DNA from 4 places in the Protofrankia sp. CiP3 genome. Region 1 is predicted to be linked to each of the others. Evidence: riboswitches for the same ligand, from Rfam matches in the RefSeq annotation. Region 1 holds a riboswitch; each other region holds the start of a gene.
The links. Region 1 has a riboswitch for cyclic di-AMP ahead of MJ797_RS25710 (transglycosylase family protein). Riboswitches for the same ligand answer to the same signal wherever they lie in the genome.
Positions count from the first base shown of each region.

Region 2: it holds a riboswitch for cyclic di-AMP, as region 1 does, so the genes downstream of both, MJ797_RS03280 (C40 family peptidase) here and MJ797_RS25710 (transglycosylase family protein) in region 1, are expected to answer to the same signal.
Region 3: it holds a riboswitch for cyclic di-AMP, as region 1 does, so the genes downstream of both, MJ797_RS27285 (transglycosylase family protein) here and MJ797_RS25710 (transglycosylase family protein) in region 1, are expected to answer to the same signal.
Region 4: it holds a riboswitch for cyclic di-AMP, as region 1 does, so the genes downstream of both, MJ797_RS00500 (transglycosylase family protein) here and MJ797_RS25710 (transglycosylase family protein) in region 1, are expected to answer to the same signal.

Region 1 covers NZ_CAKJTM010000182.1:81-5,323, reverse strand. The annotation lists gene MJ797_RS25715 (SDR family oxidoreductase) at 320-1,072, opposite strand; gene MJ797_RS25710 (transglycosylase family protein) at 1,524-1,907, opposite strand; cyclic di-AMP (ydaO/yuaA leader) riboswitch at 1,915-2,090, opposite strand; gene MJ797_RS25705 (multicopper oxidase domain-containing protein) at 2,560-3,990, opposite strand; gene MJ797_RS25700 (haloacid dehalogenase-like hydrolase) at 4,362-5,030, opposite strand; partial or broken gene MJ797_RS25695 (hypothetical protein) at 5,093-5,243, shown strand, end outside.
Region 2 covers NZ_CAKJTM010000005.1:90,849-99,147, reverse strand. The annotation lists gene MJ797_RS03305 (M23 family metallopeptidase) at 1-388, shown strand, start outside; gene MJ797_RS03300 (Mur ligase family protein) at 505-1,770, shown strand; gene MJ797_RS03295 (type 1 glutamine amidotransferase) at 1,784-2,536, shown strand; gene MJ797_RS03290 (MarR family winged helix-turn-helix transcriptional regulator) at 2,500-3,015, opposite strand; gene MJ797_RS03285 (plasmid partitioning protein) at 3,289-3,945, shown strand; gene MJ797_RS03280 (C40 family peptidase) at 4,429-5,412, opposite strand; cyclic di-AMP (ydaO/yuaA leader) riboswitch at 5,598-5,768, opposite strand; gene MJ797_RS03275 (hypothetical protein) at 6,217-6,588, opposite strand; gene corA (magnesium/cobalt transporter CorA) at 7,275-8,299, opposite strand, start outside.
Region 3 covers NZ_CAKJTM010000088.1:8,304-16,602, reverse strand. The annotation lists partial or broken gene MJ797_RS27290 (transposase) at 393-1,154, opposite strand; tRNA gene MJ797_RS21245 (tRNA-Phe) at 2,010-2,083, opposite strand; gene MJ797_RS21240 (hypothetical protein) at 2,169-2,720, opposite strand; gene MJ797_RS21235 (alkaline phosphatase family protein) at 2,943-4,607, shown strand; gene MJ797_RS21230 (hypothetical protein) at 4,832-5,692, shown strand; gene MJ797_RS27285 (transglycosylase family protein) at 5,790-6,485, opposite strand; cyclic di-AMP (ydaO/yuaA leader) riboswitch at 6,490-6,662, opposite strand; gene MJ797_RS21220 (ATP-binding cassette domain-containing protein) at 6,929-7,645, opposite strand; gene MJ797_RS21215 (twitching motility protein PilT) at 8,156-8,299, opposite strand, start outside.
Region 4 covers NZ_CAKJTM010000001.1:112,340-120,638, reverse strand. The annotation lists gene MJ797_RS00535 (NAD(P)-dependent oxidoreductase) at 1-366, opposite strand, end outside; gene MJ797_RS00530 (CAP domain-containing protein) at 753-1,775, opposite strand; gene MJ797_RS00525 (hypothetical protein) at 2,058-2,495, opposite strand; gene fbaA (class II fructose-bisphosphate aldolase) at 2,627-3,664, shown strand; cyclic di-AMP (ydaO/yuaA leader) riboswitch at 4,177-4,351, shown strand; gene MJ797_RS26900 (transglycosylase family protein) at 4,357-5,223, shown strand; cyclic di-AMP (ydaO/yuaA leader) riboswitch at 5,593-5,751, shown strand; gene MJ797_RS00500 (transglycosylase family protein) at 5,758-6,489, shown strand; gene MJ797_RS00495 (DUF3151 domain-containing protein) at 6,858-7,292, shown strand; gene MJ797_RS00490 (adenosylmethionine--8-amino-7-oxononanoate transaminase) at 7,478-8,299, opposite strand, start outside.

The DNA of each region.
Region 1 (5,243 bases):
ATCAATACCGACTTTTAGCACATGACGCCAAAAAGGGTGCACTATGTCTACCTGGTGACAGGATTTCGATAGGGCCCACCTACGGGCAGCCGCTGCCCAGATCCGCGTGAGCGGAGCTCTCGCGCTGGGCTCCCCCTCGGGTCCTGGCGTTGGACGCGCATCAGGGAACACCGCCCCCACAATAATGCCGCCGCTAACGAGCAACCCGTTACTGACCTGCGAAAACAGCAGCACCGCAGGTCAGGATAGGTGCCACAAGATGAAGATCTTATTTTTCCTTACATGCCCTGGTCCCGGGCGCTCTGAGCGGCCGGTATGGCTATCTGTTCAGCAGGCTGCCAATGGCCACCCGCAGCAGCTCGGGGAACAGCCGCTGGCCGATCGCCACCGGCCGCGCGATACCTGGGAAGATCCAGAAACGCCCTCTGTCGAGGCCGCGTTCGATCGCGTCGACGGCAGCGGCCGGTGTCATCATAGTGCGCTGCGAGACTGCTCTGGCCGCGGGCATGTCGTCGAGCATCGGGGTTGCCACCGCCGGTGGACAGACACAGCTCACCCGCACACCGGTCCCGCGAAGTTCATGCCGCAACGTCTGAGCGTAAATGACCAACGCCGACTTTGTCGCGCCGTAGGGACCGTGTTGCGGCACCGGCAACCAGCCGAGAATCGATGAGAAAAGGACGAGCCGGCCCGATCCCCGCGCGAGATAGCCGGGCAGCGCGGCCGTCACCGCGTTGACTGTGCCCTGGTAGTTCACCGCCATGATCTTCGCGTGCACCGCAGCCGGAGTCTCAGCGATCTTGCCTGTGTACCCGATCCCGGCGGCCGTCACGAGCAGGGTGTGGTGCTGCGAGGTCACGACGTCGGCCATGGCGTCCGCATCGGTGACATCGATGGTGTACGTCGTCACCTTTCCGGGCCCAGCGTCGTGGAGGACCTTCAGACCGGCTTCGTCCCGATCAACCGCGATGACGTCTGTGCCCTGCCGCACCAGCCGGAGGGCGAGGAGCTGCCCCATTCCGCTTCCAGCACCGGTCACCAAGGCTCGACGGACGTCGTTCTTCGCTGTCATCGCTCATTCACCAGGTTTCTCGAGAGCCCAGCGCGCGGATCGAAAAAACCCCTGACGAGGCGCCGCTCGCGCACGGTACGGTATTACGCCGCTCGCCTGAAGTCGAGCAGCCCCTCGGGGAGCCGGCGCGAACGAAAAACTGGCCCGGACAAGAAACGACGGCACGCCGACGGGGCCGTTTTTCCGGGTTTACCACAGACCGCCGCGGCGCGCCCGATTCCCCGGCCGGAAGATCGATTGTGCGGGTACGCCCGCCCGGCCCGAGAGCCCGAAGCAGGCGGCCGCGTGGGAGAGACCGGCCGCGGCCGGTCTCTCCCACGGCTCCGCGAGAGCCTCCCGGTGAACCCGGGCTGGCCACTCTGTCGAGATACCTGAGGCCATAGCTGATACACAGCGCTGGCGGATCTGACAGACACCGTGGACGGCCCGAGGGAGCCTCGCCGCCCGGTCGCTAGGCCTTTCCGGCCCAGCAGTGCTTCGACGCGTACCAGGGGCTCGTGCCCTGCTGCGCGTAGAGGATCCGCGCACGCATCCACTGTTCGGACACACTGGCGTTCTGCGGCAGGCCAGAGCCACCGACAGCGTGCCACGTGCCAGGCAGGAACTGGAACAGCCCGCCGGCGCCGATCGAGTTGACAACCTTCGGGTTGCCGCCGGATTCACATCGTGCGATGGCGGCCAGCACGCCGTCGTTGGACGGTGCCGCACTCGCCGGCTGGGACAGCGCGACGCTGCCGCCGCCGATGGCGGCGACGAGTGCCGGTACCGCGATCAGTACCCGAGCACGCGCCTTGATTCGACTGATTCCACGAGCGCCAGAACGTACATTGGACATGTTGTGTTGATGTCCTTCCCCACGCCTGCGAGGTGAGCTGTCGGATTCGGGCTGGGACTGCCCGGCCGCGCTATGCGGCTTCACCCCGAGAACGCCTGGCTTCGACGTCCGGAAATGGTTCCCCCGTTCCTGCCACCGTATTGGTTGTCATCGGACGGGGGCAGGACTCGGCGTGCCATCCGATGCGCGCCTTCCCCTCGAAGGCACGGCGAGGACCATACGTGCAATGACCGCCCGGCAGGCAAGGCTCCGTGAAGAGGCACACAGTCCACAGCCGATGTTGCTAACCGTCACGACTGCCGGTAACGTGCGCGCACCCGCGCTTATCCATAGCTGGCCCTGGCCGGCCGGTGCAATTGTGCCGGGGCCGCCACCCATCCAAAAAAACTGCCCCGCGCGGTAGGTGGGCAGGCGGGCCGGCTGCGTGGCTGTTCGCCGACGGTTGTTCTTCCGCCGTACGATGCCGCGGGGATCCTGCGCATCAACAGCGCCGTGTATGGTGTCGGCAATATGGCTGTCCGAACGCTGATGATCCTGGGCTCTCCGTGAGCGGGAGCCGCTTTCTGGGCGGCTGGCGGTTCTCGCCATATCGCGGTCCAGACCTGTTGTACGGCAGGAGCTACCGGCCTGGACCGCGATGAACGGCGCGGTTTCAGCTCATGGCGCGACGACGGCGACGGCGCACGGTCCTGCGGGCGCCGATCGCCACCACGAACGCGATGATCGCGGACGCGGTGGGGACGGACGACGGGGGAACAGCTATCCCGCCTTCGCCCGCGGAGACGGCGCCCTTGGGTACCGGCATCGTTGTAGCCGACAGCCCTGGCGCGGATATGGCTGCGGCGCCGGCAGTACCGCTGTCGGTGTCGGACACAACCTGGTAGCGAGTCAGCATGCCGGCGGTGATGTGCTCGTTCACATGGCAGTGGAAAAGCCAGATGCCGACGTCGTCAGGCACCATGTCGGCCACGGCCATGGTGCCGGGGAGCAGCGGAACGGTGTCCATACGCATACCGCCCACGATCGCGTCGTTACCGTGCCAGTGCGGCGTGTGCATATCCGCCTCGCCGCCCATGCTCATCAGGTACCACCGGACGTGCGAACCTTTTTTCATAGTGATCATTGGCTCGTTGCCAAAGACGTAGCCGTTGATGGCATGCCGCATGTTGGAACGCTCGAAATCAGCATCGTTCGGTGCCGGGTACGGCGGCTTGGCAAAACGGCGGAGGTTCTCCTGAAGATACGGGCTCCAATTCTCGTTGACGATCGAGAACAGCGCGAAAATCTCGCGGTCGACGTCGACGGGGCTACCGTCTGGCCGCGCCTTCCCTTTTCCGGTGACAACCATTGGGCCGGTGAGCCCGGCGTAGGTGTCGGTGACCTCGTTGGTATGGGAGTGGTACATCCACATGACCGAGCTGCCGTCGTGCGGGCCCGGACCCGCTCGATCGGGCACCAGCCAGGTGTACGTGTGCGTGCCTCCGGTGGGTACAGCGTCGTCGAGCTTGTCCACCCCGGAGGTGTTGTCCGCATACGGCGTGCCCTCGTTCGCCTTGGTGTAGAAGACGCCGTGCGGGTGCACGCTGTCAGAAATCCGGCAGGCGTTGCGGAACACGACTTTGATGGTGTCGCCGACCTCGGCGCGGATCACCGGGCCCAGGAAGCCCAGATACGCATCCTGCGGGGGGCGTGGCGCCAGACCGCTGAAGCTGGCGTCGGTGTAACCACGGTAGAGACACTTGAGGTAACTCGTCCCGATCCGGCCGGGCCCGGACTGGACGTATGTCCTTGCTATCGGGTCGAATGCCTGGCCGGTGATGACATCGCGTCCCTCGGGGGCGTAGTTCCAGACCACCTCGTCAGCACCGATGTAATAGGTGCGCACCCGACCGGTCGGGTGGAACTCCTGGCCGGCGGCGTCGTTCCAGTAAGATGATCGTTCTCCCGTCGCACCCGTGCCACCGGCCGCGGTGGGCCCGGCCGCGGTCGCGGGCCCGATCGCGGCAGGCCCGAGAGCAAGCACGAGCGCGCTCCCGACCACCGCTCTGACGCACATCCGCTGCCTGGCACGAACGGCCGCCACCGCGGACCGTGACGACGACTGCCTCCTTACGCGTACCCGGCTGGCGGTTCGGCCGCCGATACCTGTGCGCCGCATGGCGCGCAACTTATCAATCACGGAGCGTGACAGTAACCCTCTGTGACTTCCTCTGTATAGTGAGAGTCCACCATTCGCCAAAGGATGTGGAAGATGACACTACGCACCCGCGCTGGTCGGGCAGCCGGGCCGGCAACCGGGCGTCGACAGATGCCGGGCTGGGCGAACAGGACCTTGCAGGCTGCTCGTGGACCGGGTCGCGGATCGCCCGGCCGTGTTGGCAACCGCATCGGACGCCCTGCCGCCGGAGCCTCTCAGCGGGCTGGCGTTCTCACGCTATCGTGAGCGAGTGGGCCTCACCAGTGGACGATCCGCAGGCGCCCGCCCAGCGCGTGCTGTGCGCGTAGCGCGAGCCTCCCGTCAGGATTGACCAGCACCGCATGGTTGGCGGCGGCCAGCATGGGCAGGTCCGCCAGCGAGTCGCTGTAGGCGTGCTCCCAGGGTGGCTCGATCCCGTGGGCGGCGAGCTGACGCGGTTTACGCGCTCCGTGGTTGTGCAGGCTGCCCCGAGTAACACCGAATCGGCCCCAGACCAGCTGCGAGGAAATCAGTTCCACCTCGCCCAGGCCCAGCGTGTCGAGGAGCGTACGGGCGAGTTCTCGTTCACATGCTGTCACGATCACTACCCGATCGCCCGCTTCGACGTGGCGGCGCAGTGTGGCGATGCCCTCGGGTATCACCACATCCCGTTCGGCCGGGAGCTCCCGGCCGAACGCCTCGGCTCGCGCACGGAACCGGGCGGCGTCGAAGCCCAGCAACGCCAGCCGCATTATCATCCGTACCGCGATCGCGCGCAGCGGGCGTACCGCCAGCAGGGGCGTCACCGGCATGACCAGGGCCGCGCGCCATCGGGACCGCGACAGGTGCCGGCGCAGCAGCCGGGTGAAGGTGTCACCACGCACCAGCACACCGTCCAGGTCGAACAACGCGACCCCGGTGGCCGCTCGTTCAGGCGTCTTGCTCATGCGTGCATCCTTGTCGTGTTCGACGGCGGCCCGCGGAATACAGAATCTGGAACGGAGGGACGGTGAGCACAAGCATGACCGAGGGCACAGCAGTCAACCAGGCCGATCCGGTGACATGCGCGTACCCGGGGTGCACGCGTCCGCCGAGTGCTCCGGTCGGGCCCGGCCGGCCACCCGCGTACTGCGACGATTCCGCGCACAACCGGCTGTCGG
Region 2 (8,299 bases), on a different contig from region 1:
GGAGTCGGGCTGGGTGCCACCGGTGATCGGGACGATCTCCCGCGGTTTCAACCCCACCACCGGCTCCGAGCGTCACCTCGGGCTTGACATCGCCGCGCCACTCGGCACTCCCATCATGGCCGCAGCCGCCGGTTATGTACTCTACGCCGGGCCCGCCTCCGGCTTTGGGAACGAGATTGTGCTGCAGCACGGGGACGGTGTCGAGACGGTTTACGGGCACATGCGGGTCTTCATGATCCGGGGAGGAACCGTCGCGGCTGGTCAGCAGATCGCCCTGGTGGGAAACGAAGGTCATTCCACCGGCCCCCACCTGCATTTCGAGGTGCATGTCGGGGACCGCCCGGTGGATCCGTTGGCCTGGCTCCGCGAGCACCATGTCCGGATCTGACGATTTCCCGTCTTCACCGTCTTCACCGTCGTCGGCGCCTGCCTGGGCCTGGCTCCTGTGGAGATGTGCGGGGTCTCTGTAACAGGCGAGGCGAGTCATGGCACGCTGATGAGGCGATGACCACACCACCCCCACGCCGCTTCTCCACCCGGACCCGCGCCGCGCTCGCGGTGGAGAAACTCGCGTCCTCAGCCTCCCGCCGGCTGGGACGTGGATCAGGCGAGATGATCGGCGGTAAGCTCGCCCTACAGGTATCCCCGCGGATCCTCGCCGAGGTCGCGGCTGGCCGGATGGCGGTCTGCGTCAGCGGGACCAACGGCAAGACCACGACCACTCGGCTGCTGGCCCGCGCGCTGGGCACCCTCGGCCCGGTGAAGAGCAACAGCGGCGGCGCGAATATGGCGCCGGGGGTGCTCGCCGCGTTGTCCCGTCCGCCCTTCGACGCGGCCGCCGTGCTTGAGGTGGACGAAATCTGGTTGCCCAAGGTCGCCAGGCAGATCCTTCCTCGGGCGGTTGTGCTGCTCAACATCAGCCGTGACCAGCTCGACCGGTCGAACGAGACCCGGCGGATCGCGAGCCTCTGGCGTGAGCTCGGGGCGGATCTGCCCGCCGCGACAGTGGTCGCCAACGTCGACGACCCGCTGGTCGCCTGGGCCGCGTCCGGGTGGTCGAACCAGATCTGGGTGTCGGTCGGGCAGAACTGGACAGCGGATGCGATGGTGTGTCCGCAGTGTGCTCGGCTGCTGCATCGCAACTCTTCGGGGTGGTGGTGCGACTGCGGGCTGGCCCGCCCGGAGCCGATCGTCGCCGTCACCGGGCCTGGCGAACTGCTGTGGTTCGGTCGTCACATCATGGCCTCCATCGACCTGCCGGGGCGGGTGAACCTCGGCAACGCGGCGATGGCCGCCGCCGCCGCGAAGCTCTTCGGGGTCGAGGTCGCGGACGCGCTTGCCGCGATGACCGGTCTCGATGACGTTCAAGGTCGCTATCAGGAGGTCGAGCTCGGTGAGAGTGGTGTACGCGGGCGGCTCCTGCTGGCCAAGAACCCGGCCGGCTGGGTGGAGATGATGGAGCTGCTCAACACGGCGCCCGCGCGCCCAGTGATCATAGATTTCAACTCCCAGACCGCTGACGGCCGTGATCCTTCCTGGATCTGGGATGTCCCGTTCGAGCGGCTCGCGGGCCGCGACGTGCTGGTGACCGGCGAGCGTAAGGAGGACATGAGCGTCCGGCTGGCCTATGCGGAGGTTCCGCACACGGTGCACCCCGACGCCGAGAGCGCGGCGGCGACGGTCTTTGACAAGACCGTGGACGTGGTCGCCAACTACACCGCCTTCCGTGACATCCTGGGGCGGGTCGCCCCGGTGGGGACAACCAGATGACCAGGATGGCGGTATGATCTCCGACTCGGCGACCCGCATCGCTCTGATCTATCCGGAGCTGCTCGGAACCTATGGTGACGGCGGCAACGCGGTCGTGTTGGCACAGCGGCTGCGTTGGCGGGGGCTGGCGGCTGAGGTGATCGATGTGCCGGCCGGTGAGGTGGTGCCCGGCGGCTGCGACATCTACCTGCTGGGCGGGGGTGAGGACGCACCGCAGGTGCTGGCTGCTGACGGCCTGCGCAGAAGCACGTCGCTGCTGCGAGCGGTCAACGAAGGTGCTGTCGTCCTCGCGGTGTGTGCTGGCTATCAGGTGATCGGCGCATCCTTTCCCGCTGGCGACGGGGTGCATGACGGGCTCGGCCTGGTGGATGTGGAGACGCGCCGGTCGTTCGACCCGGCTGACCAGCCGGCGCCGCCCCGCGTGGTCGGTGACATCGTCGTGGAACCAACATCCGACCTTGGTCTTCCGGTGCTGCTCGGTTACGAGAACCACGCCGGGCGCACTCGACGATTGGCTGGCGGTCGGGGCAGGCCGTTGGGCGTGGTACGCAAGGGCGTCGGTAACGGCACCATAGACCAGACCGACGGCATCGTGGATCACCACGTGATTGGTACCTATCTGCACGGCCCGGTCCTCGCGCAGAACCCCGCACTGGCCGATCTGTTGCTGTCCTGGGTGCACGGCCCGCTGCCGGCGCTGGCTGAGCCGGCTGAGATACAGCTACTGCGTCAGGCGCGGCTGCGCGCTCTCGATGTCGCGTCCTGACTCCGTGGCGGCATCTGTGCTCTGTCGCGTTCGGCAATCGCCGCGTTGAGACGACCGAGAAGCGTTCCGAAACTGTCGCGTTCGTCCTTTTCCCAGCCGCTCACCAAGCCGCTGATGCTCGTTACCCGCGCTGCCCGGGTGACGACGTAGCGATCGCGTCCGCGTGCGCTCAGGGTCACCAGGCTGGCCCGGCGATCGGTGGGATCGGTGGCGCGTTCCACCAGCCCCTCGGTGGCCAGCGCGGCGACTTGGCGGCTCACCGTCGAGATGTCGAGGGCGAACACCGCGCCGAGGGTGGTCAACCGTACCGAGCCGTGGTCATACAGATAGCTGAGAAGCAGATAGGCGGAACGGTCGAGAGGCGGGCCGGAGTCGTCCGCGATGGCCATGCGGAACCGTTCGGCCCGGCGGCCGAGCACGGCCAGCTCATGCTCGATCTTCTCCAGCGCCCGATGATCGAGTGCTTGTTCATTGTCCACCTCGGCCTCATCCCTACGCCATGTCATCCGTCCGCGGCGTCTCGGATCTCTACAGATTCTTGTGGATACACCATCGGCGCGAAGCGGGTGTCCTGGGGCCGCCGCGGCGGATCCGTGGAGCGGCCGCTGGCGCCTGGCCGCGTCCGCCCGGCTGGTCGCCGTTGGCGTCAACCCGCACAGGTGTGTGCCAGAGCACGGCTGTGGTGCCCGACTCGTCCGCGCCACGTGTCGAATCTGCCGAATCAACGGCTCTCGGTGTGGTTCGGTTGTCTGGTGGCGTCGAATCCGCTCAAAGCCGGGAAAGAGCTGTGGAGCAAGAACCGTCGACGGGTGCTGGTGGCCGCTTGCGTGGTCGTCGTTGCCCTCGCCTACGGGCATCACTCACCCAAGGTGAAGACCGAGCGTGCCGAGATTCCGGCGGGCTACGAGTCCGCGGGACGGGAGCTTGCGGTCCACGCCGAGGCCAAGCCCGAGAAGCCGGTGCCGCTGCTCCTCGTCCTGCATGACGACGAGAGTGACGCGAAGACGATCGAGAAGGACAGCAAGGCGTCCGCGCTTGCTGATCAACAGAAGTTCGCCCTGGTGTATCCGGAGGCGGTGGCCAGTAACTGGCAGACCGACGGTAAGGACGCGCGGTATCTGTGGGACGTGGTCCGTTACGTCGCCAAGGAGCGATCGAACATCGATATGTCCCGGATCTACATCTGGGGTGCGGGAGAGGGCGGTCGCCTCGCGCTCACGGTGGCCTGCGGCCCGCTCGACCCCGCCCAGCAACCACTGTTTACGGCGGTCGGGACGGTGAACACGGTCGGGCCGCCCGCGTGTCCTGCACGGGTCCATGTCAAGCCAGTGACTCTTGCGCCAGGGCGGAAATGGAACGAAGCCACGACCAGCGAGCTGTGGAAATTCTCAAAGGACATCAAGGGCTAAGTGGTCGCCGAGGGCCACGCGATGATGGTGTTTTCGCGTGGCCCTCGGTCTGGAGCGAGCTGGAGATCCCAGCAATTTGCGGATCAATCCTCGACCTGCCTCGTCGGCTGTCGTTGAGAAGGCTCCCGCCGGCCGGCTTGGCCGGGGGGGGGTGGCACGGCCGACCAGCGGGAGCCCAGGACCTCCGCCGGCCAAGCGCACTGTGGGGGGGGTTCAGTGCGAAAGGCCGGGGAAGCCCGCGTTCCGCCGGGCGTTGCGAGCCGGGGGGGTTGGCTCGATCCGACCAGCGGAAGTCTTTGGAGACATCCAGTTGTGGTTTGGGGCCGCCAGATCGGTGTTTATATCGACAACACCGACCTGGCGGTGAGGTTCACGCGTAACCGGAGGGGGAGGATACGCGGAACCCGCTATATGTTTTTCAGAGGCTGCCTGCGTCAGTCATATCAGTGAGATGAAAGAGTCAATGAGCGAGGCCGCTGGCCGCTAACTGACCCGGCCGACTGAGTATGACGTGGTGTAGATATCCCTGAGCGAAACGACTTCACCGGACTTTGGTGCCGCCCACATCTTGCCACCGCCGGCATAGATGCCGATGTGGTAGATGTTTCCCGGCGTACCAAAGAAGATGAGGTCGCCGACCTGCTTATTGTACTGCGACACATGGACCGTGGCTTCGTACTGTTCTTCCGCGGTGCGGGGGAGACTGCGGCCGAGCTGTTTGAAAACATACTGAACCAGGCCGGAACAGTCGAAGGAGTAGGGGCCCTCCGCACCATACACATAAGGCTTGCCGGCTTGCTGCGCGGCCAGATAGACGGCTCTTTCACCGAGCGAGCCGACTGGCATCGTAGCATCCGCTGTATCGGGGGTGGATACCCGAAGTGCGGCAGCGGCGGCCGAGCTGGCGGCCTGCACCGGAGGCGCTGGGACCGAACTGGGCACCACCGTCATAGTACCAACGTTCGAGGAGCGAGCCGACTGCAGGGCATCCGTTCCGTCGAAGATAGCAGTGATCTGTGTGGTGGTGAGGACCTTGGCAGTGTAGCTTGCAAAGCCCTGCTCGTTGGTATACAGGTGCTTGAATGTTGCCCAGCCGTCAGGCAGCTTTACCTGAATTTTGATGAGCTGGTTCGACAACGGCGCGTGGGTCGTCCCGTCCTCGAGGGAGAAGCCCATGTCAATGGGCTGGTCGGCCTGTACTGACACGTCCGGATTAGTAACCCTGAGCGCGACACCCGACTTGGGGTGCAGGTCAGCCTGATCGATCACATGGCTGGTGATGGACCCCGGGCCAACCGAGGTGGCCGGGTTGATAACGGACGTGCGCAGACCGGCGAGTGACGCCTGGCTTCCGAACTGAGAGCCAAGGGTGATCCGGGAACTGACCGAAGTCTCGTCCATCCCTGAGTCGGTCGGGGCGCAGCCGGCCAGCGCGACGCCTGACACCGCAACCGTGCCGGTTGTCATCGCCGCGACCGCGGCACGTGCCCGGACGCGACCGGGGGCCGACGGCGGAGCGGGCGCACGGTGCCTGCCGCGGGCTGGACGCCCAGGCGTCTCGGCCTGAGGTCGCAGCGAGGACAGCGACGCCGTCGGCGACGAACATGGCCATGTTGCCGGATCAAGCTGCACATCGGGCGCAGACAAGACTGTGATCCTTCCCGTTCGCCTGCGAGGTGAGCTGTCGGGTTCGGGCTGGGCTGCCCGGTGGGCCGTGCGACCAGCACACGACTCACTTCACCCCTAGGTCGGCACCGTGGCTCGGTGCCAGCCGGTGGAGGATGGGTCCCCCGCTCCTGCCCTGGTGACGACTCGGAGGGGACACCGGGGCCGTGGGCAGGATTCGGCGTTCGGCCCGGTGTTGTCGTGACGTCGGCGCGAGACTAGTTCAAAAGGATGGTGCCAGCAAATACTAGTCCCTCACAACTACGGCGAGTACTCGCAGAAGTGACCATATCGGTTCCTCCCATCCTCCTTGCCGATCACTCGCCGCTCTATCTTGATCTGCTGGCCACTGCGGCAGGTCGCCTGGACGGAGGCTTGCCATGCCATGACCCACAGGATGCGGAAGATGACATTACGCCATAGCGGTGATGGTCTGGCGACGGGGGGGTGCTTGAGTGCCGACAGCTATATATCGCTGACATGTAGTAGCGAAAATTGTCTTAATGAATAATCTCGCTAGATTACGCACTGTGCCAGCCGTCATGGGATTTCCCGCTCCGAAATCCGCTGTGAGAGAGGATGCCCGCGGCCTGGGACGGGTCGGTGTCAGCGGCGCCGGGCGCGGGTGTCGCGGCGGGAGAGCAGGCCCGCGGTCTGCAGGACGTGCAGTTCGACCGCGAGTTCGTGAATCTCTGGGGGCAGGGAGCGGTACTGGCCGGACAGGGCCTCGACGGCCGCCTGCGCGCGATCCGCGAGATCGTCCAGTGCCCGCTGATGGGTGCGCATCTGCGCTCGCTCGTCCTGGATCGCGCGGACCGTCTCCTCCTGCCACCGCCGGGTGCGCATCAGGCGCTCGCTGGCGTCGGCGGCCTGCCGCTCGGCATCCTCCAGCCGTCCAAGGATCTGATCGAGCTGCTCCAGTCTTGTCGCCAGCTCGGCGATAAGATCGCTACGGACCGGGTATGTCGGCTGGGTCATCGGATCGCGTCGCGGATGTCGTGGATGTCGCGGATGTCGTGATCGACGTCACAGGTGATGGTGTGGATGCGGCGGAGGGCCTCGTCATCGCCACTCACGCCCGCGTTGCGACTGAGAACGGATTGTAACCGTACGCTGCCGCTAGCCTGCGGCTGGGACGGCAGTTGACAGTGAACTCCCGCACGAAGGCCTGACACAGGCGATTACGGTAGCCGACAGCGTGGTCTCCGTGAATCCCACTGTCGGGTGATATGTCGTTCTTCCTAGTATGAAATAGCTATCGAACGAAGCTGCGGTGCGGTCCTGCTGGGCACGGTATAGTCCTGACGGGCGGTATCCCAGCCGGGCCGGCGGGGCTGCGCCGTGGTAATTCCCATGGCCCGGGCCCGGCCTGTGGCACCGCGTTGTTCCGGTTGTGCTGGTTCGAACGGAGGCCACCGCGTCCGGTGGGGGCTTCGCGGCGCGGCCATCTCGGTGGATAATTTGCCTGGTATGTGGTGTTTTCAACACTCTGATCGATTTTTGTACACGGGGCACCACGAAACATGAGTTCGGCCGGTTTTGGGGCGTCAGCCACGCAAAAATAATGATCGCAGCCTTCTGCTACCGGCCGCGAAAGCCGGCAGCAATATTCACGAGCGTCCATCATGCTGTCAGTTGATATCTGAGCGTACCGCGGTACAAGGCTACAGCCAGCCATTCCGTTTGAAGGCTCGGTGCAGGGTGAAGCAGATTGCCGCCATCAGGCAGAGAGCAGCGGGATATCCCCACGGCTGCCGCAGTTCGGGCATGTGCTCGAAATTCATCCCGTAAATGGCGGCAACCGCTGTCGGAACCGCGGCGATGGCGACCCAGGCGCTGATGCGGCGCATGTCCTCGTTTTGTGCGATGGCCACCTGCGTCAGGGTCGCCTGAATAATTGACGACAGCAGCTCGTCGAATCGAGCTATTCGCTCGGTGACCTGTTCGAGGTGGTCGGCCACGTCACGGAAGTATTCCTGGATGCGCGGGGCAATCCCGCCGACGTCCGGTTCGGTGAGCGCTCGCAGCGGAGCGGCGAGTGGCGTGACAGCGTGCTTGAGCTCAAGCACCTCACGTTTGAGCTGGTAAACTTTACTGGCATCGGGCGGAATCGATCGGTGAAAGACCGAGCCCTCGGCGGCGTCGATGTCGATTTCGATCTTCTCGGTAACTGCCAGGTAATCGTCGACAATCTGGTCGCAGATAGCGTGGAGGACAGCCGACGGTCCGTGGCGGAGCATTTCCGGGTGCGCTTCCAGCCGGCTGCGCAGGGCTTGGAGCCCGCCATGTTCCCCATGCCGGACCGTGACTACGAAATCCTGGCCGAGAAACACCATGACCTCGCCGGTGTTGACGATCTCCGATGTCGCGGTCAGCTCCTCGTGTTCCACGTAACAGGCGGTCTTGAGGACGACGAAAAGGGTCTCCCCGTATCGCTCCAGTTTCGGCCGTTGATGGGCGGTGACGGCATCCTCGACCGCGAGCGGATGCAGCCCGTAGACATCGGCGATATTGGACAGTTCCGTCGCGCTCGGTTCGTACAGGCCGAGCCAGGCGAAACTGCCGCGGTGATCCCGGGCAACACGCAGCGCGTCGGTATGGTGGATCGATCGTGGATCGCGGTAGCCGTCCCGGTATATGTGACACGCGATCACTCGGCCGGGCGGTGTCGAAGGACTTTCCGGGCGTA
Region 3 (8,299 bases), on a different contig from region 1:
CGCCCCTGGTCGGGGCTCGGGCGGCGACCGGTCGGACATGATTTCAGGGCCAGCAGCCAAGATCAAACGGTTCGGATGCTGGTACACGTGGTCCACGAGCCGGCCCGTCATGATCGCCGGCCTTTGCGCGGTCTGTCAGGCCCACCAGCACGCCCCGGCGCCCGATGTTCGCTCGAATCGGCCGGCGAAAGGATCGAAAGACGAGTAGCGTCTCTCATCGGATACGCGTCGCAGTCGTGGTGGACGGGCGGGTACCGGCCGTTCACCGTGCCGGATCGGCTGCCCCGGCTCCCGATCCGGTAGGCGTTGGCACGAGTACGCCTGCCCGTCCATCTGAACTGGTCCGACCCTGTGGGGTGTCAGAACTCGGCCACCGGCGTTGACCTGGGCTTTTAGGCGGCTCGTTCGTACTCGTTGATCAGAACGCCGATGACGGACTGACGCTTGATCTGTCTCTTGGTCAGGTCCGCGACGGGGCGATCAGGCCGTGCTGGTTGAAGACCACGACCACGGTGGGGGCGTCGCTCGTTGTAGTGCCGTGCGTACTCGGCCAAGACAACGCGCAGGTGCCGCTCACCGAAGATCAGAATCCGGTCGGTGACCTCGGGTCCGGACGGTTCGGACGAACCGTTCCGCGTAGGCGTTCGCCCGCGGGGTCCGGGGTGGGATCGTGACGGTGGTGATGCCGGCGTCGGCGAGGACCGCGTCGAACGATGCGGTGAACTGACCGGCGCGGTCACGGACCAGAAACCGGAAGTCCGCCGCCCGGTCACCGAGATCCATTGGTAGCCCTACGTCGGGTTCTCGGTCGCGAGCCGCTTGATCAGCGTGGCGATCTCCGAGCTGATCGGTGGCCGGCCCATCCGCCGCGGGTGGGTCCATGTCCGTGTGACCAGACGGCGGTGTCACCGCAGGACGGTGCCGGGGGTGACCAGCCGGTGCGCTCGCAGCACCTCGGGGAGAAGCCTGATCAGGGCGGTGAGGACCGCCCGGTCCGCCCAGTCCCACCGGGGCTTGGGCTGGGTACGGCGCAGCACCGCGATCTCATGCCGCGGCACCAGCAATTCGATGTCCTTCGATGCCGACGAGCGGCCGAGGAGAACCACCCTGCCACAGACCCGCACGAAGATCAAATAGGGTGGGCGTACGGATATAGCGGACCACCATGCCGGCGGCCCGCACTGTCGCATCACCCCAGCTCACGGGCCCAGGCCGACTTCTGGCACCCCACAGTCGGTGGCACTTGGGCACGACACCGACTCCGGGCTGACCCTCACCACCGACGGCGACGTGCTGGACGACGGCCGGGAGGTGTTCCTGCTGCTCACCTACGGTCTGACCGGCACCGCCTGAGCCTCTGGCGGAACCGCCCGCTGGCCGGGGCCGGGGTGGTGGGATCTCCGCAACGATCCTGTCCGATGCGCCAGACCAGCGGCAGGTGGGAAGCCGCCTCACACGCGGACGTGTCCGTGCAAGGAAAGCGCGAGAACAGACCCGGCATCCTACCCGACGCTGTGGTGCTGATAATCCCATCTGCCGATCACCGCTGCGTACTCCTGGTACCGGTATTCGCCGTCGAACCGGGCCCGTTCGCGGTCGCGTCCCATGACCGCGCGACCCGCGCCGGCCGGCCGCCATCGACGCCCTGCGCTCCGGTGTTGGCCTGCCCGCCTTCCCTGGCACGGGCGCCACCGGTGTCCTCAGCCCGGTCCGGCTCCGGCGCACAAGCGGACGGTCCACCAGCCCCGATCTTGAGCACCGTTGCAGGTCATGGCACCGACACGACCGGGCCAGGCGAGCTTCGTTGCCATACAGGACCCATACCTTGTGGCAACGTCTGTGGACACAGGCCTCGTGGCCTCCCACCCGAAAAGCAGATGGTCAACTCCACCGTTTACGCAGGTCACCCGGGGCGGCAGACGGGCCGCCGCCGGGATAACGCGACGCCGTTGCCATATAACGATCAACTGATGATCGAAAAATCCTGCTATTTCCGCAGCTCAAAAGGGTGGGCAGGGTCGGGGGCGAACCGCCGGCCTTCCGCTTTTCAGGCGAACGCTCGTACCGACTGAGCTATCTGCCCCGGTGCGACCATCCTGCCATGCCAGGCCCAGCCAGGTCGCCCCAACCGGTGGGACCGGCGTCCCTTTCCGGTCCGCACAGGTTGCCTACCCGGCTGGCGTCCCGTTAGGGCTGTCGGTGCTCGAGTCGTGACGGCCATGCGGCATGTTGAGCGTTTCGTCGCCGGAGTGCAGCTTGTCGATCGTGGCTTTGCCGTTGACGGTGGTGGTGTTGAAGGTGACAGAATCGCCAACCTTGAGATCGCTCAGCTGCGCTTCACCGTTCTTGTCGATGTCGCTGTCGCTGGTGACCGCGTATTCGGTCGTGCTGCTACTGGTCTTGATGGTTACCGATGCCGACCCGACCGCGGTCACGGTACCGGTCTGATCGAGGGCGCTACCGTGCCCGAAACCATGACCGTCGCCGTCGTTGTCCGGGGCGGTCTGGGTCGTGCCGGCTGATGCGCTCGGGCTCGGGGACGCTGCGGTGGCGCTGAGGGTGCCGCCCAGAATCGCTCCGGCCAGCACGCCAGCGCCGAGCAGCCCCGCCGCCTTGCCGAACCGACGTCGCTGCGGGGCCTGGTTCGTTGGGGATTCCGAGGACGGTGGGGATGGCGGTGTCGCCGCATCCCAGCCATGCCAGCCAGGCTGATCCGTCATGTCGTGCCTCCTCCTGTACCGCCACCGTGGCGGTACCTACTCAGCGTGGTAGGTCGGGCTGGGCACTACCTGACATCCGATTAGGAGAAGTTTAAGAGGTTGGTGAAAGTCCGCTGAAACGTCTTTTCGTGTCCTGTTTACCTGGCAATCCTGCCCCGGTCGCCGTAGAGGTCTAGCAATGCGGAGGCACCCGGTGTCGCGCCGGTTGCATGAGGAGGAACTGTGTCCCGCATTTTCCCGCGGTCGGCCGCCGCCGTTACGTCCGGGTTACTGGCCGCTGCCGTCATCGGTGGGGTGGCAGCCGCCGGTCCGGCTGCCGCCACCGACAATCGTCACGGCCGCGCGTCGGCCCGACACGTTCTGTTGCTGTCCGTGGATGGCCTGCACCAGTCCGACCTGGAATGGTATGTCGCTCAGTATCCGGATTCCGCCCTTGCCCGCCTGGTCCACGGGGGTACCGAGTTTACCCGGGCGGTGACACCGGTGCCGTCGGACTCGTTCCCGGGTCTGATCGCGCAGGTGACCGGCGGGAACCCGGCCACGACCGGGATCTACTACGACGACACCTACAACTCTCAGCTGCTGCCAGCGGGAACGACATCCTGCGCTGGTGTCAAGGCCGGTACCGAGGTCAACTACACCGAGGGCCTCGACCGCGACCCCACCTCGATCGACGCCGGTGCGCAGCTGCCGGGCCTGCCCGGCGGCATCCTCGCGCTGACCGCGGCGCCGCAGACGCTGATCAACCCGGCCCTGTTGCCGGTGGACCCGACCACCTGCACGCCCGTCTACCCGCACTCCTACCTCAAGGTGAACACCGTCTTCGAGGTGGCGCGGGCCGCCGGGCTGCGCACCGCATGGTCGGACAAGCACCCCGCATACGAGATCGTCAACGGGCCGTCCGGTACCGGCGTCCAGGACCTGTTCACCCCGGAGATCAACAGTACCGCGATCGGCTTCGCTTCCGGTGACTGGACCAAGGACAACGCCGCGACGGTGCAGTACGACAGCTACAAGCTGCAGGCCGTCCTCAACGAGATCGATGGCTATGACCACAGCCGGACGACGAAGGTCGGCACACCGGCCATCTTCGGGATGAACTTCCAAACCGTCTCCACCGCCGAGAAGCTGCCCCGCTCGGATGGTCTGACCGGCGGATACCTGCCCGGCGGTGCCACCCCCGGGCCGCTGCTCGCCCGCGCGCTGGGCTATGTCGACGCGAGCGTCGCCACGATCGTGGAGGAGATCCACCGCCGCGGCCTGACCGGCAGCACCACGGTCATCCTGTCCGCGAAGCACGGCCAGTCGCCCACCGACCCGGCCGATCTCACCCGCATCGCCGACGGGCCGATCATCGACGGGTTGAACGCGGCATGGGCTGCGGGGCATCCCGGTGCGGCCCCGCTGGTGGCCTTCGCGGTCGACGACGACGTCCTGCAGTTCTGGCTCAGCGACACCTCGGCGGCGGCGGCCGCGTTCGCCCGTACCTTCCTGCTCACCCACCCGGCGGCGGGCAAGGCGATCGACGGCACGCCCCGTACGTTGGCCGCCTCGGGCCTCACGGCCGTCTACGCGGGGGACGGGGCAGCCGCGTTCTTCGGCACCCGTCCCGGCGACCCGCGCCATCCCGATGTCGTGGGTGTCGTGACGCACGGCGTCGTGTTCACCGGCGGCACCGGCAAGATCGCCGAACATGGTGGGTCGGACCCGCAGGACCGTGACGTCGCGCTGGTCGTGTCCGGCGCCGGCGTTGCACACCACGAGGTGGACGGGCACCGGGTCGAGACCACCCAGATCGCCCCGACGATCCTGGCCCTGCTCGGCCTGGACCCGGACGCGTTGCGGGCGGTACGGATCGAGCACACCCGGGCGTTGCCGCTGCGCTGAGAGATTTCTCCTCGGCAGGTCTGCAACAGCGGTACCTGACGGCGGCCGGGACCACCCCTCTCGCGTGGTCCCGGCCGCCGTCGGAAAGGCCTGGCCACCGCCCTGTGAGTACGTCGCGCCGGGGTGCCGGAGTGGTCGTCATCGGCAGGTGGTTAGATCATCAGGTGTTTGTTGTTGCATACCTGTCCGCTTTTGGTTGTGCTGTGTGCTATGGGGCTGGTTCGGTGCTGCAGTCGGTGGGCGCGCGTCGGCTTGTCACCGCCGGCGCGCTCGATCCGCGTCTGCTGCCACGGCTCGCGCGACAGCTGCCCTACCTGATCGGGCTGGCACTCGACCTTGGCGGTTGGCTGCTGTCTCTGGTGGCGGTGCGATCGCTGCCGCTGTTCGCGGTCCAGGCGACCCTCGCCGGCAGCGCGGGCGTCACGGCGGTACTGGCTGCGGTGTTCCTGCGCAGCCGTCCGGGACCGGCGCAACTGCGCGCGCTGGCGGCGCTCGGCGTTGGCCTGATCCTTCTTGCCTTCACCGCGCAGCCCGCGCCACCACATCCGGTGGGCACCATCGCGACCATAGTGATCGTGCTGTTCGTTCCCGTCCTTGCTGCCGCCGGCGCGTCGGCGGGCCGATCCCTGCGGGGAGAGCGCTCCGCTGTGGCGCTCGGAGCGCTGTCGGGGCTGGCATTCGGCGGGACCGCACTGTGCGCACGGGCGTTGGACGCCGACCACACCCTCGGCGCTGTCCTCACCGACCCCCTTTCCTGGGCGCTGCTGGCCTACGGGCTGCTCGGGATGAGCGCGTTCGGGGCCGCGTTGCAACGCGGATCGGTGACGCTTGTCACCGCCAGCCAGGGCGCGGCGGAAACCCTCGTTCCGGCAGCGATGGGATTTGCGCTGCTGGGGGACCAGGTCCGTCCGGGTTACCTCCCGCTTGCCGTGATCGGGTTCGTCGCCGCCGTGGCCGCAGCGGTCAAGCTGGCGATCCTCACCCCACCAGGGACGTTGCGTACTCGTCCGTGTCTGCCTGGCGCGCAATCCCCGCACGCGGCGACGATCCGGCGGATGCCGTCAGCGTCGTGTAGCGCGATCTAGTCGTACCGGCTCGTGGCGGAATCCGGCGAACGGCCGGGCGCCGTACGGCGCCCGGCCGGCTTCCCGGTGGTTTCCTCTCCGTTTGGTCGCCTGCCGGTTAGTCGTCAGTCGGCTGGGTGTTCTGGTACCAGGGCGACCGGTATGAATGCCGGTGGCGGCCAGTGGCGACGGAAGTGTTCCCGGCGGGGTTTCCGCTCCCGGTTCCGCTCTCACTCCCAGTCCCAGTCCCGACCGAGTCCGCCGGCGGAGTCTGGGTAGTCGCGGGTTGTGCTGAGGTATCGACATTTAGCGACTGAGAGTCGGCTGACTGTGATGGGCTGTCGGACGGTTGAGCCTGTGTGTCCGTGGATTGTGCGTGTGTACTCGCCGACGGCGACTGGGTAGCGGTCGGAGCCGTGTTGGCGACGCTGCCGACCTTTCCAGACCAGCACGACCGCGATGAAACCCACGGCGTCGTGCCCTGCTGGGCGTACAGCATCCGGGCGCGGTTCCACTGCTCGGCAACGGAGGCGTTCTGCGGCAGGCCGGTCCCGCCGACTGACTGCCACGTGCTGGGAAGGAACTGGAACAGTCCGCCGGCACCTATCGAATTGACGATTGTCGGGTTGCCGCCGGACTCACACTGAGCAATTGCCGACAACGTCTGGTCTTCCGACGGCGCTGCGCTGGCGGGCCCCGAGATTCCAATGCCGACACCGCCGACGGCGGCGGCGATGGCCGGAATTGTGATGAGTGCGCGGGTGTATTTGCTGGTTGCTCTGCTACCGCGATGGCGGGCGCGCGAACGGGACATATAGATGCCCTTTCCCCACGCCTACGAGGTGAGCTGTCGGGTTCGGGCTGGGAAATACCCGGCCGCATCATGCGGCTTCACCCCAAGGACGCCCGCTGGCGTCCGGGAATTGGTTCCCCCGCTCCTGCCGTTGTTTTGACGATCATCGGACGGGGCAGGACTCGGCGTGTTTCGTCCGATGCGCGCCCTCGTTGCGAAGGCACGGAGGAACCCTATCGGCTACAGCTGGTCGGCCGGCAAGGGGGGGTGAAGAAGGGAACATCCGAACATCGACACTTGATTTCGGTACCGATCAGCATTAATACGCGTGCGCGCGCGTTCATTCTAACCAGCCAGCATTGATGGAATGTTTCCGTGACATGGGAACCACCTTTTGACGCAGAGCATGGTGCGCTTTGCGGACAATCGGGTCGACCGGGTAGCGCCGCCGCTGGGGCGCCTACTCAAGGCCGGCGGATGCGCATCGGGTATCCACGAGCGCCCATGAGCAGTGCCGGTTTGGTCGCCAGCGCCCGGCCGAGCGCGAGCATCTGCTGCTCCCCGCCGGACAGCAGCCCGGCCGGGCGGTGCAGCAGGTCTGTCAGGGCCGGGAAATAGGCGAGGGCGCACTCGGTGTGCGCGGCCCGACGGCCACCGGCGAGCCACAGGTTCTCCCGAACGGTCAGGTCCATGAACAGTGCCCGGTCCTCGGGGATGTGCGCGAGGCCGCGTCGAGCGAGGACGTCCGGGCGGGCACCTGCGATCGAACGGCTCTGGAACCCGATTGTCCCGCCGATGACCGGTAGCAGACCGGATACAGTCAGCAAAGTGGTTGTCTTGCCTGCGCCGTTCGGACCAAGCAGAGCGACGATCTCACCGGCGTTGACCCGCAGGTTGAGCCCGTGCACCACCGGGATGCCGAGTTCCGCGTTCACATAGGTCACCGCCACAGTGGCTCCATCGGTCAGGTCCGGATAGCCGACCTCGGCGCCCTGTTGGTTGATCAGGCCGATCGTGACCGGCGCGAGGCTGGCGTCGGCAGGGTTGCCCGCCCGGCCCGCATTGGCTGCGCCGGGCGCGTTACCGACGGTCGCACCGGTCGGCGACGACGTGACGGACCGACGCAGGAGAGATGCATCCCATGTGTGCGGGCGGGACGCTAGCAGCGCCGTGTTCTTCATGGGTGGTCTCAACCGGTCAGTGCATCATCCGGGCATCCGCATCGTGCCGGAACCCCGTGGATCCCAGCACGATGCGGGTGGTGCACCGACCGCTGGAGACCGCCCATGGCGGTATCAAGTGGTGGAGGCGACACCCGACGCCCGCCTCGTGCCGGGACTCTCAGCAGGAGTTCGAATCGGGCTGTTGGGGTAGGCCAGAAGCCTGCCCGATCACAATCAAGATTACCGAGCCCTCTGCTCCCAGCACGAGGCGGGCGGTGCACTGATCGCTGGAGACAGCCGCACCCACAGCCGACGGCCGCGTCAACCGTAAAAGTCCAGCTCACAGGCCGAAATCCGGATTTTGGAGCCCCACACGATCGGGTCGGGTGTGTGGCTTCGAACCGGGCGGGGCTGGGCATCCCGAGGCTGGATGGCACCGTCCGCCGCGCCCGCATCCTCGGCGGCCTGGTCAACGAGTACCGCAACGCCACCTGACAGCCTCACAGCCGACGGTGGAGATGTTGTCTGCTATACCTTGATGATTGTGAATGGTCGGGCGTTCGGGAGATGTTCGGCCAGATGTTGAAGATCGCCGGGGTCGGATGTGTAGATGACTCCGCCGCGGCGGGCCGCTGCCAGCACGACGACGGCGTCGACTCCGTCGGTGGTGTG
Region 4 (8,299 bases), on a different contig from region 1:
CACGCAGGAAATGTGGACAACGCGGCCGACACCAGCACGTTGGCATGCGTCCAGGACGCTGGCCGTGCCCGCTACCGTGATCCTGCGTAGTTCACCGTCCGCAAGCGGAACCGACCGGCTCGGCACGCCAGCGCGGACCGCGGTCAGTTCGCCGCCGCCGCCTGTCCCGACCGCTGCCGCATGCACGACAAGATCCGCTCCGACAAGGAGTTTCTCCCAGTCACCCGGATGGGTGATGTCGGCCACGACGATGCCGGGACCACGACGGACGTCTACCGGCACGACGTCGTAGCCGCGTAGACGGAACTCCCGCGCAACCGCGTCCCCGATGAATCCGCCAGCGCCGGTCACCACCGCACGAACCACGTCGCCCCCTCTCGCCCTGGGGTCCACCCGGTGAAACACAGACCACGGGGATCCACTTTCTCGGAAGATCGGTTCACGATCCACCGGGTTCCCTGGCCCGGACACACCCGGATCCATCAAGATCCACTAGATAGACCTAACGCACCGTCACGCCCAACGCGTCGACAGGTCGCTCCAGTCGCATGATATCGACCCTACGTGATCGGCACCCAAGAGTAACCGCTTTTGAGAACCGATGGCTGTGACCGTCCGAACGCAATTGCCGGTATCATGCGGCGTACGCCAGCACCCGACAAGCAGCGAAATATACGTTAAAAGCGACTGGTAACAGGGGACGCGGCCGAGCGGGGCCGGGGTGCGTGCGCCCCAGTCCCGCTCGGTGACTCCTAGGGCGTCCCGAAATCCTGCGTCCAGTACATCCCGTAGCTGCCCCCCACGCCGTAGCCGACGCCGATCTGCTTCAACGAGCAGTTAAGGATGTTCTCACGGTGCCCGGCACTGTTCATCCAGCCGGTCATGACCTCAGCGGGAGTGCGCTGCCCAGCGGCGATGTTCTCGGCCGCGATCGAGAACTGGTACCCGGCGGCGGCCATACGCTGGAACGGCGTCCGGCCGTCCTGGCTTGTGTGACTGAAGTAATTGTGGGTGGCCATGTCATCGCTGTGCGCCTGCGCCGCGGCTGTCAGCCTGGAGTCAACGGTCAGCGGAGCACAGCCAGCTTTAGCCCGCTCGGTGTTCGTGAGCGTTACCACCTGGGATACCGGGTCTGCCGGCGCCGCCTCGGTCGCGGCGACCGGTATGGCCGGCGCGGCCGTGCGCGCGGGACCTGTCACCGTGGCCTCCGCGCCCGCCGCGGACCGCGGCTGTGGGCTCGGCACGAACGACGGCGACGGGATGACCGTCGCTCCGGGCGACGCATGTGCGTCCGAGGTGCTTGCCGGTGCGGGCGTGTTGATGATCCGCATTCGGCTCGTCCGTACCCACGGGGTCCGCGACCCATTGAACACGGCCTCGTTCAAGGTGTATAAGCCGTCAGGTACCGAACGGGTATCGAGACTGATCTCATATGGGGCAACGGGTGCCACCCGGACGATCGTGCCGGGCCCTCGCAGAACGTAGGCCACCCACGTCTGCGCGTCGGCTGGGACAGCGGTGCGAATCTGAACGGTCCCGCTGACCGTGCCGCGGTCGACAATCTGCTGCGATACAGATTGAGCCGCAAGCTCAACCGGTGATGTCGACGACATCAGGGCCGAGGAGGCAGTCGAATTGCCCGCGGCGGCGGGCCCTCCCCCGTGGACAACCTGAGTCAGCAGCAGCCCGGTCGTGGCAAGAACAAGAACGAATACTGCCAGGACAGCGCCGGACCAGCCCTGCCGGGAACGGCGATGTCTGCGATGTCGATCCATGGAACCTTCCGTATGGTCGGTCCCCCCCGCGTCGTGTCCCCTCCGCGTCCCCTCCAACAGGGACAAGGGTAGCGAGTACTAGGCATGGTGAGCCATCTGATATCGCTTTTGACCGAATAGTCATGAGCAGATCGGGCCAGCGTATCGCTGTGCCTGAGGAGCCCGCGGACGCGCCGTATCGGATAAGCGACCAGCGACCCAGGCCAGCTACCCCCGGTAGCGCCGGAACGGACCCGCCCGCGATACCGACGACACTGGAACTCAACCGCCGCCCCGCCCCGATCAGGAACATCGCGATCGGGAACATCGCGACAGCACCGGCAGTCCAGCCGTGGTGCCCGCTCCCGCACGCCCAGGGGCAAACGTCCGCATCCGTCGGACAAACCGGGCCACAAGCCGGGCCAGAGTGCCAAAGCCCTGGTAGAGGGCATCAACACAGGCACGTGTCCGGCCGTGACGCCGTTGGAGACGGGGCCCGCCAGACCTCGGCGCGGTAACATGACCGACTACGGCGCCAGCGGTCGCGGCCAGCACGATCCCGGACGTGGGCGCACTGTGCGACATGTCCGTGCGCGGGTCTGCCGCGAGCAGGCCGGCAACGAACAGGATCGTGTCACCAGGCAGCCAGAAATCGATATCGATGAGGACGCCGCTGTCGACGAATACGAGCGTGAAGATGCCAGCATAGAGCGCCGCGCCGGACGGGCCATCCACACTCACGGATCCCAGCCCGCCCCGATGACCCGCTCATCATACTCATCGTGCGGCTTCCCGCCCATGATTGCCGAACAAATCAGTTCATTACCAACCGGACAGACACGCAACCCCGACTGCTCACAGGAGCCAGACCCATGCCCATCGCCACCCCGGACGTCTACGCGCAGATGCTTGACCGGGCCAAGACCGAGGCGTTCGCCTACCCGGCGATCAACGTTACTTCGTCCGAAACCCTGAACGCCGCGCTGAAGGGCTTCGCCGATGCCGGCAGTGACGGCATCGTACAGGTTTCCACCGGTGGCGCCGATTTCCTCTCCGGCACCAGGGTGAAGAACATGGTCCTCGGCGCCCAGGCGCTCGCCGAGTTCGCCCATCATGTCGCAAAGGCCTACCCGGTCAATATCGCCCTGCACACCGATCACTGCCCGGCGGACAAACTCGACACTTATCTGCGTCCGCTGCTCGCGATCTCCAAGGAACGGGTTCTCAGCGAAGGAAGGCCCCCCCTCTTCCAGTCACACATGTGGGACGGCTCGGTGGTCGAACTCGAGGAAAATCTCAAGATTGCCGACGCTCTCCTGATTGAATGCCACCAGGCTGAGATCGTCCTGGAAGTGGAGATCGGCGTCGTCGGCGGTGAGGAGGATGGGGTCGTCGGCGCGATCGACGAGAAGCTCTACACCACACCAGCGGATATGTGGCGAACCGCCGAGGTTCTCGGCACCGGCGAACGGGGTCGCTACATGCTCGCCGCAACCTTCGGAAACGTACACGGTGTGTACAAGCCGGGCAACGTGAAACTCCGTCCAAGCATCCTTCGGGACGGACAGCAGTATGTCGCGCGACAGCTCGGGCTGCCAGCCGATACCAAGCCGTTCGACCTGGTGTTTCACGGCGGTAGCGGCTCCGACCCGGCCGAAATCCGCGAAGCGCTGGACTACGGCGTTGTGAAGATGAATGTGGACACCGACACTCAGTACGCGTTCACTCGGCCGATCGTCGACCATATTTTCAAGAATTATGACGGAGTGCTGAAAGTTGACGGCGAGGTCGGTGTGAAGAAACAGTACGACCCACGCAGCTACGGCAAGGCGGCCGAGAGCGGCATGGCCGCCCGCGTCGTGCGGGCCTGCGAGGACCTGCGCTCCGCCGGGCGTTCGCTCACCGGCTGAGCCGGCCGGCTCACCGGCCGGAGGACGCGCGAGCATCGCTTTTCGCGCATCCTCCGGCCGCCACCGGATCCTCGTACCCAACCAGACCGGTCCGTGCGGCCCTGCCCTTCCCCGTCGTAGAACCTGTTTTGAATCACAGCCGTCGACCGCCCGGACAGAAGATTCAAAACAGGTTCCCCCAGAATGCATCGGACGATATCGTGTGAACGTCCGCTATGACTGCTGGGAACCTGAATTCGATGCGGTGCCGCGGGCTACGCAAACAACCTGTCCGGGTGCACGCGGTATTACTCGGGCCAGCTGCGGCACGGTGGCCGCCCCACCGCTGCCCGTGGTTTCCGTCGCTGGAAAGTGCTGAGCGCGCGCCTGCGTGCGTTAGCAGCCGATCTCGAGATACGGCAAGGGCGCCCAGCCCGATGTGCGCATAGTCACGAAGCGCATTCACGACTTGTTCAGCCACCAGCGATGCTGGTTATGGTCTGCGCCGTGCCCGTCGATACGGCGGGGACACGTCGGGCGGCACGCCGAATCCTGCCCGCGCCCGACGAAAACCAAACTTGCGGCAGGAACGGGGGACCCACTTCCGGGCGTCGATACCAGGCGTCCTCGGGGTGAAGCCGCGAAAGCGGCCGGGCAGTCCCAGCCCGAACCCGACAGCTCACCTCGCAGGCGTGGGGAAGGGCATTACCAATATGTCCCGTACAAGTTCTCGCGGCCGACATCGCGGAATTCGCCGGGCCCGGGTCCGTACCCGAGCCATGGTGCTGACCCCGGCCCTGCTCGCGGCGATCAGTGGTGGCATCGCGATGTCACAACCGGCCAGCGCCGCCACCACGTGGGAGGGGCTTCGCCAGTGCGAGTCCGGCGGTGACTACACGGCCAACACCGGCAACGGCTATTACGGCGCATACCAGTTCTCGCTGAGCACCTGGCAGAGCCTGGGCTACACCGGACTGCCCAGCAGCGCCTCCCCGAGCACCCAGGACGAGGCCGCGCTCAAGCTCGCCACCCAATCCGGCTTCGGCCAGTGGCCCGTCTGCGGCCGGGGCATGGGCGCCGGCCAACTCGGGGCTGGCGCCAGCTCGTCAGGCAGCGGCTCATCATCAAACAGCACCGGCACCGGCTCGTCGGGCACCAGCTCGTCGGGCGCCAGCTCGTCGGGCGCCAGCTCGTCGGGCGCCAGCTCGTCAAGTCCAGGCAGCGCCACCGCCAGCAGCGCCAGTCCAGACAGCACCGGTTCGTCGGACAGCAGCTCGTGGCAGGCACGCTCATACGGCAGAAGCGGTTCCTCGCGTTGGGCATGGCGCGCGGCGGACGCGGCCACTCCGTCGACCGCTGTCGCTTCCGCTGCCACGCCCTTCACGACCGATCTGGTCGACCAGGTGCGACCGGACGTGCGGTCATGGCAGCGGCAGATGAACGGTCTTGGTTACAACATCCAGATTGATGGTCAGTACGGACCGGAGTCGGCTGGTGCGGCGAGCCATCTCCAGGCTGACAAGGGCCTGACGGTGGACGGAATCTGCGGACCGCAAACCTGGACGGCCACCTTCAGCTGAGCCTGAACCGAACGGCTACCGCCTGACGGCTACGAAACTGATATAGACCCCGCACACGACGAGTCGGGCTGGCCACACCAAAGTGACAACAAACACAACAGATAAACACCATAACGACCAGCCCGATTACTCGTCGTTACAAAAACCCAACACAAGCAACCCTCCGGCGGAGCTTTCCCAATCGCCAGGTACAGTTCTCAGTTTGGCCCACATAGTTCATTCGGGGGATGTAGGCCAGATCCATGTAGTTCATCCGACACCCCGATTTGCTTCGAAAGAGCCAGGCTCGCTAGAGTCCTCCCCACTCGCCAGATCGGCGAGGCCGCGCGAACGGACGCCGAATCCCGTCCCCGTCCGCCGTGGCAGGACCTACCGCGAAGCCGCCAGGACGGGATCGGGGGAACCACATCCGGATACCGAGACGCCGGTGTCCTTGGGGTGAAGCCAACGACGCGCATGGGCGTCACCGGCCGGGCATGTTCCCAGCCCGAACCCGACAGCTCACCTCGTAGGCGACGGGAAGGACCGACCCACATGCCGTCTGTTGGCAGGCACCGCGCCCCGCAACAGTCGTCCACCGCAGTCAAGGTCCTGCGCACCACTGGTGCTGTCACAGCACTCGTGGGCAGTGGTCTCGCCGTCGCGGCCAGCCCAGCGAGCGCCGCGACCGCCGACGACTTCGCCAAACTCCGCCAGTGCGAGTCCGGTAACAACTATCACATCAATACCGGCAACGGTTTCTACGGCGCCTACCAGTTCGACGCCGGGACCTGGCATGGCCTGGGTTATTCCGGTCTTCCCAGCGACGCGCCACCGGCGCTGCAGGACGATGCCGCCCACAAGCTCTACAACGCTCGCGGCTGGTCCCCTTGGCCGTCCTGCTCAGTCAAGATGGGCCTGACCAACAACGGCCCAGCACCGCAGACAGCGGCAGCCGTCCCCAGCACCGAGGTGGTCCAGCAGGCGGTTGCCCCAGCGCAGCCTCCGATGACCTTGGAACGCGCGAAGGCCCAGCTGGCATCGTCAAACTTCGCCGGCACAACCCTTTCCACCGCGCTGGCCGGTGAAGTTCGCGCTGACGCTTACGTCTGGCAGAGCACGATGCGTGAGAAGAAGTTCATTCTGCAGGTGGACGGCCGCTTCGGCGGGGAATCCCAGGGTCTCGCGTCGCTGTACAGCTATCTGACACGGGTCGACGACGGACAGACCGGTGTGGTCGGCAAGAACCTCTGGGACATCACCGTCACCAGCCCGTCGGCCCTGTGAGCGCGGGCACTCGTAAGAGGCTCCAGCAGTAGGGTGTTCGATCAGACAGCGGCGTCCGGATGGATGGATCGCGAGGCTGCGGAGGGGTGCGCCGGAGGTGTTGGGCGTCGACCGACGAGCCAGCGTATCCGTGCACCACGCGGCGATGGACGGGGAGCGATGGCTTGCGGCGCCGCTTGGGCGGCGCAAGCCGGACAGTCCTGTTGCCGGGCGCTCTGAACCACAATTTTCCCGGCTGTCCGAAGACGATGTCGGCTTCGGCCCCCGATCCCGCGGCGGACCTGATGGCCCACCCCCTCCCACCAGGTCCGCCGCGTGAGAGCTCCCCATGCGATGCGGCATGAGCGCGATCCGGCAGGATGAGCCTCATGACGACATCCCCCGAACGTCCGGATCTCCTTGGCGGTCCGCCTCCGACAAGGCTCGCTCTCGATCCGGCCGCAGCCAGGGCCCTCAGCGTCGGCGATACCCCGGAGGCTGTCGCGGGCCGCTTCCCGGACTCAAGCCTCGCCTGGGCGATGTTGGCCGAGCGCTCCCTGGACGCGGGCGCGGCTGTCACGGGCTACGCCTACGCGCGGACCGGGTACCACCGCGGTCTGGACCAGCTGCGCCGTGCCGGTTGGCGCGGGCATGGGCCGATCCCGTGGTCCCATGAGCCCAACCAGGGCTTCCTACGCGCGCTCGCGGCGCTGAGCCGTGCCGCCGCCGCCATCGGTGAAACCGAGGAGGCCGCCCGCTGCCGGGAGTTCCTCGCCGACAGCGATTCCGAGGCATCCAGCGTGCTGGGCTTCACAAGCGACTGAGCCGCTTGTGGATACCGGCCACGTTGCACCGGTTATAGGGGACTGTCCGGCTCGCGCCGTCCGGGTGGGGCATCCCGTGGTTGTCGTCGGTCGACGCCCAGCACCTCCGACGTCTCCCTCCGCCGCCTCGCGATGCACGCACCCCAGCCCCGCTCCTTGATCCACACCCCTATTGCCGGGCGCTCTTAACCGACCTGTGCGGCGGCGCGCAGCGCGCACGTGATCGCGTTGATGTCGGCATCGGTCGAGATGAACGGCGGCATGGTGTAAAGGAGATCCCGGAACGGCCGCAGCCAGACGCCGTTGCGCGACGCGGCCCTGGTCGCGGCCGGCACGTCCACCGGATGATCAAGCTGGACGACCCCGATCGCGCCCAGGACCCGCACGTCGGCGACTCCGGGAAACGCGGCCACGGACGACAGCCCGCTCGCCAGCCGGGCCTCGATACGGGCGACCGAGGCCGCCCACGCCCCCTCCGCGAGCAGGTCCAGTGACGCATTGGCTACCGCACAGGCGAGCGGGTTCCCCATGAAGGTCGGGCCGTGAGCCAGCACCGGCATCTCGCCCCGCGAAATCCCCCGGGCGACCTCCTCGGAGCACAAGGTGGCGGCCAGCGAGAGATAGCCGCCGGTCAGAGCCTTCCCGACACACATGATGTCGGGGCTGACACCGGCGTGTTCAACCGCGAACAGCCTCCCGGTACGCCCGAAGCCGGTGGCGATCTCATCAAGGATCAGCAACACGTTGTGGTCGCATGCCAGCTCCCGCAGTGCCCGGACGTAGCCGGGGCTGTGGAAGGTCATCCCACCGGCGCCCTGGACCACCGGTTCCACGATGATCGCCGCGATGTGGTCAGCGTTGCAGGCCAGCAGGTCCGCGAAGTCCGCCAGATACCTCGGGTCGGTCGGGACATCGAAGCCGCCGGGTGGCTGGTCCGCGAAGACCTGGGCCGGCAGCACCCGCCGCCAGAGCTGATGCATGCCGCCGACCGGGTCGCACACGGACAT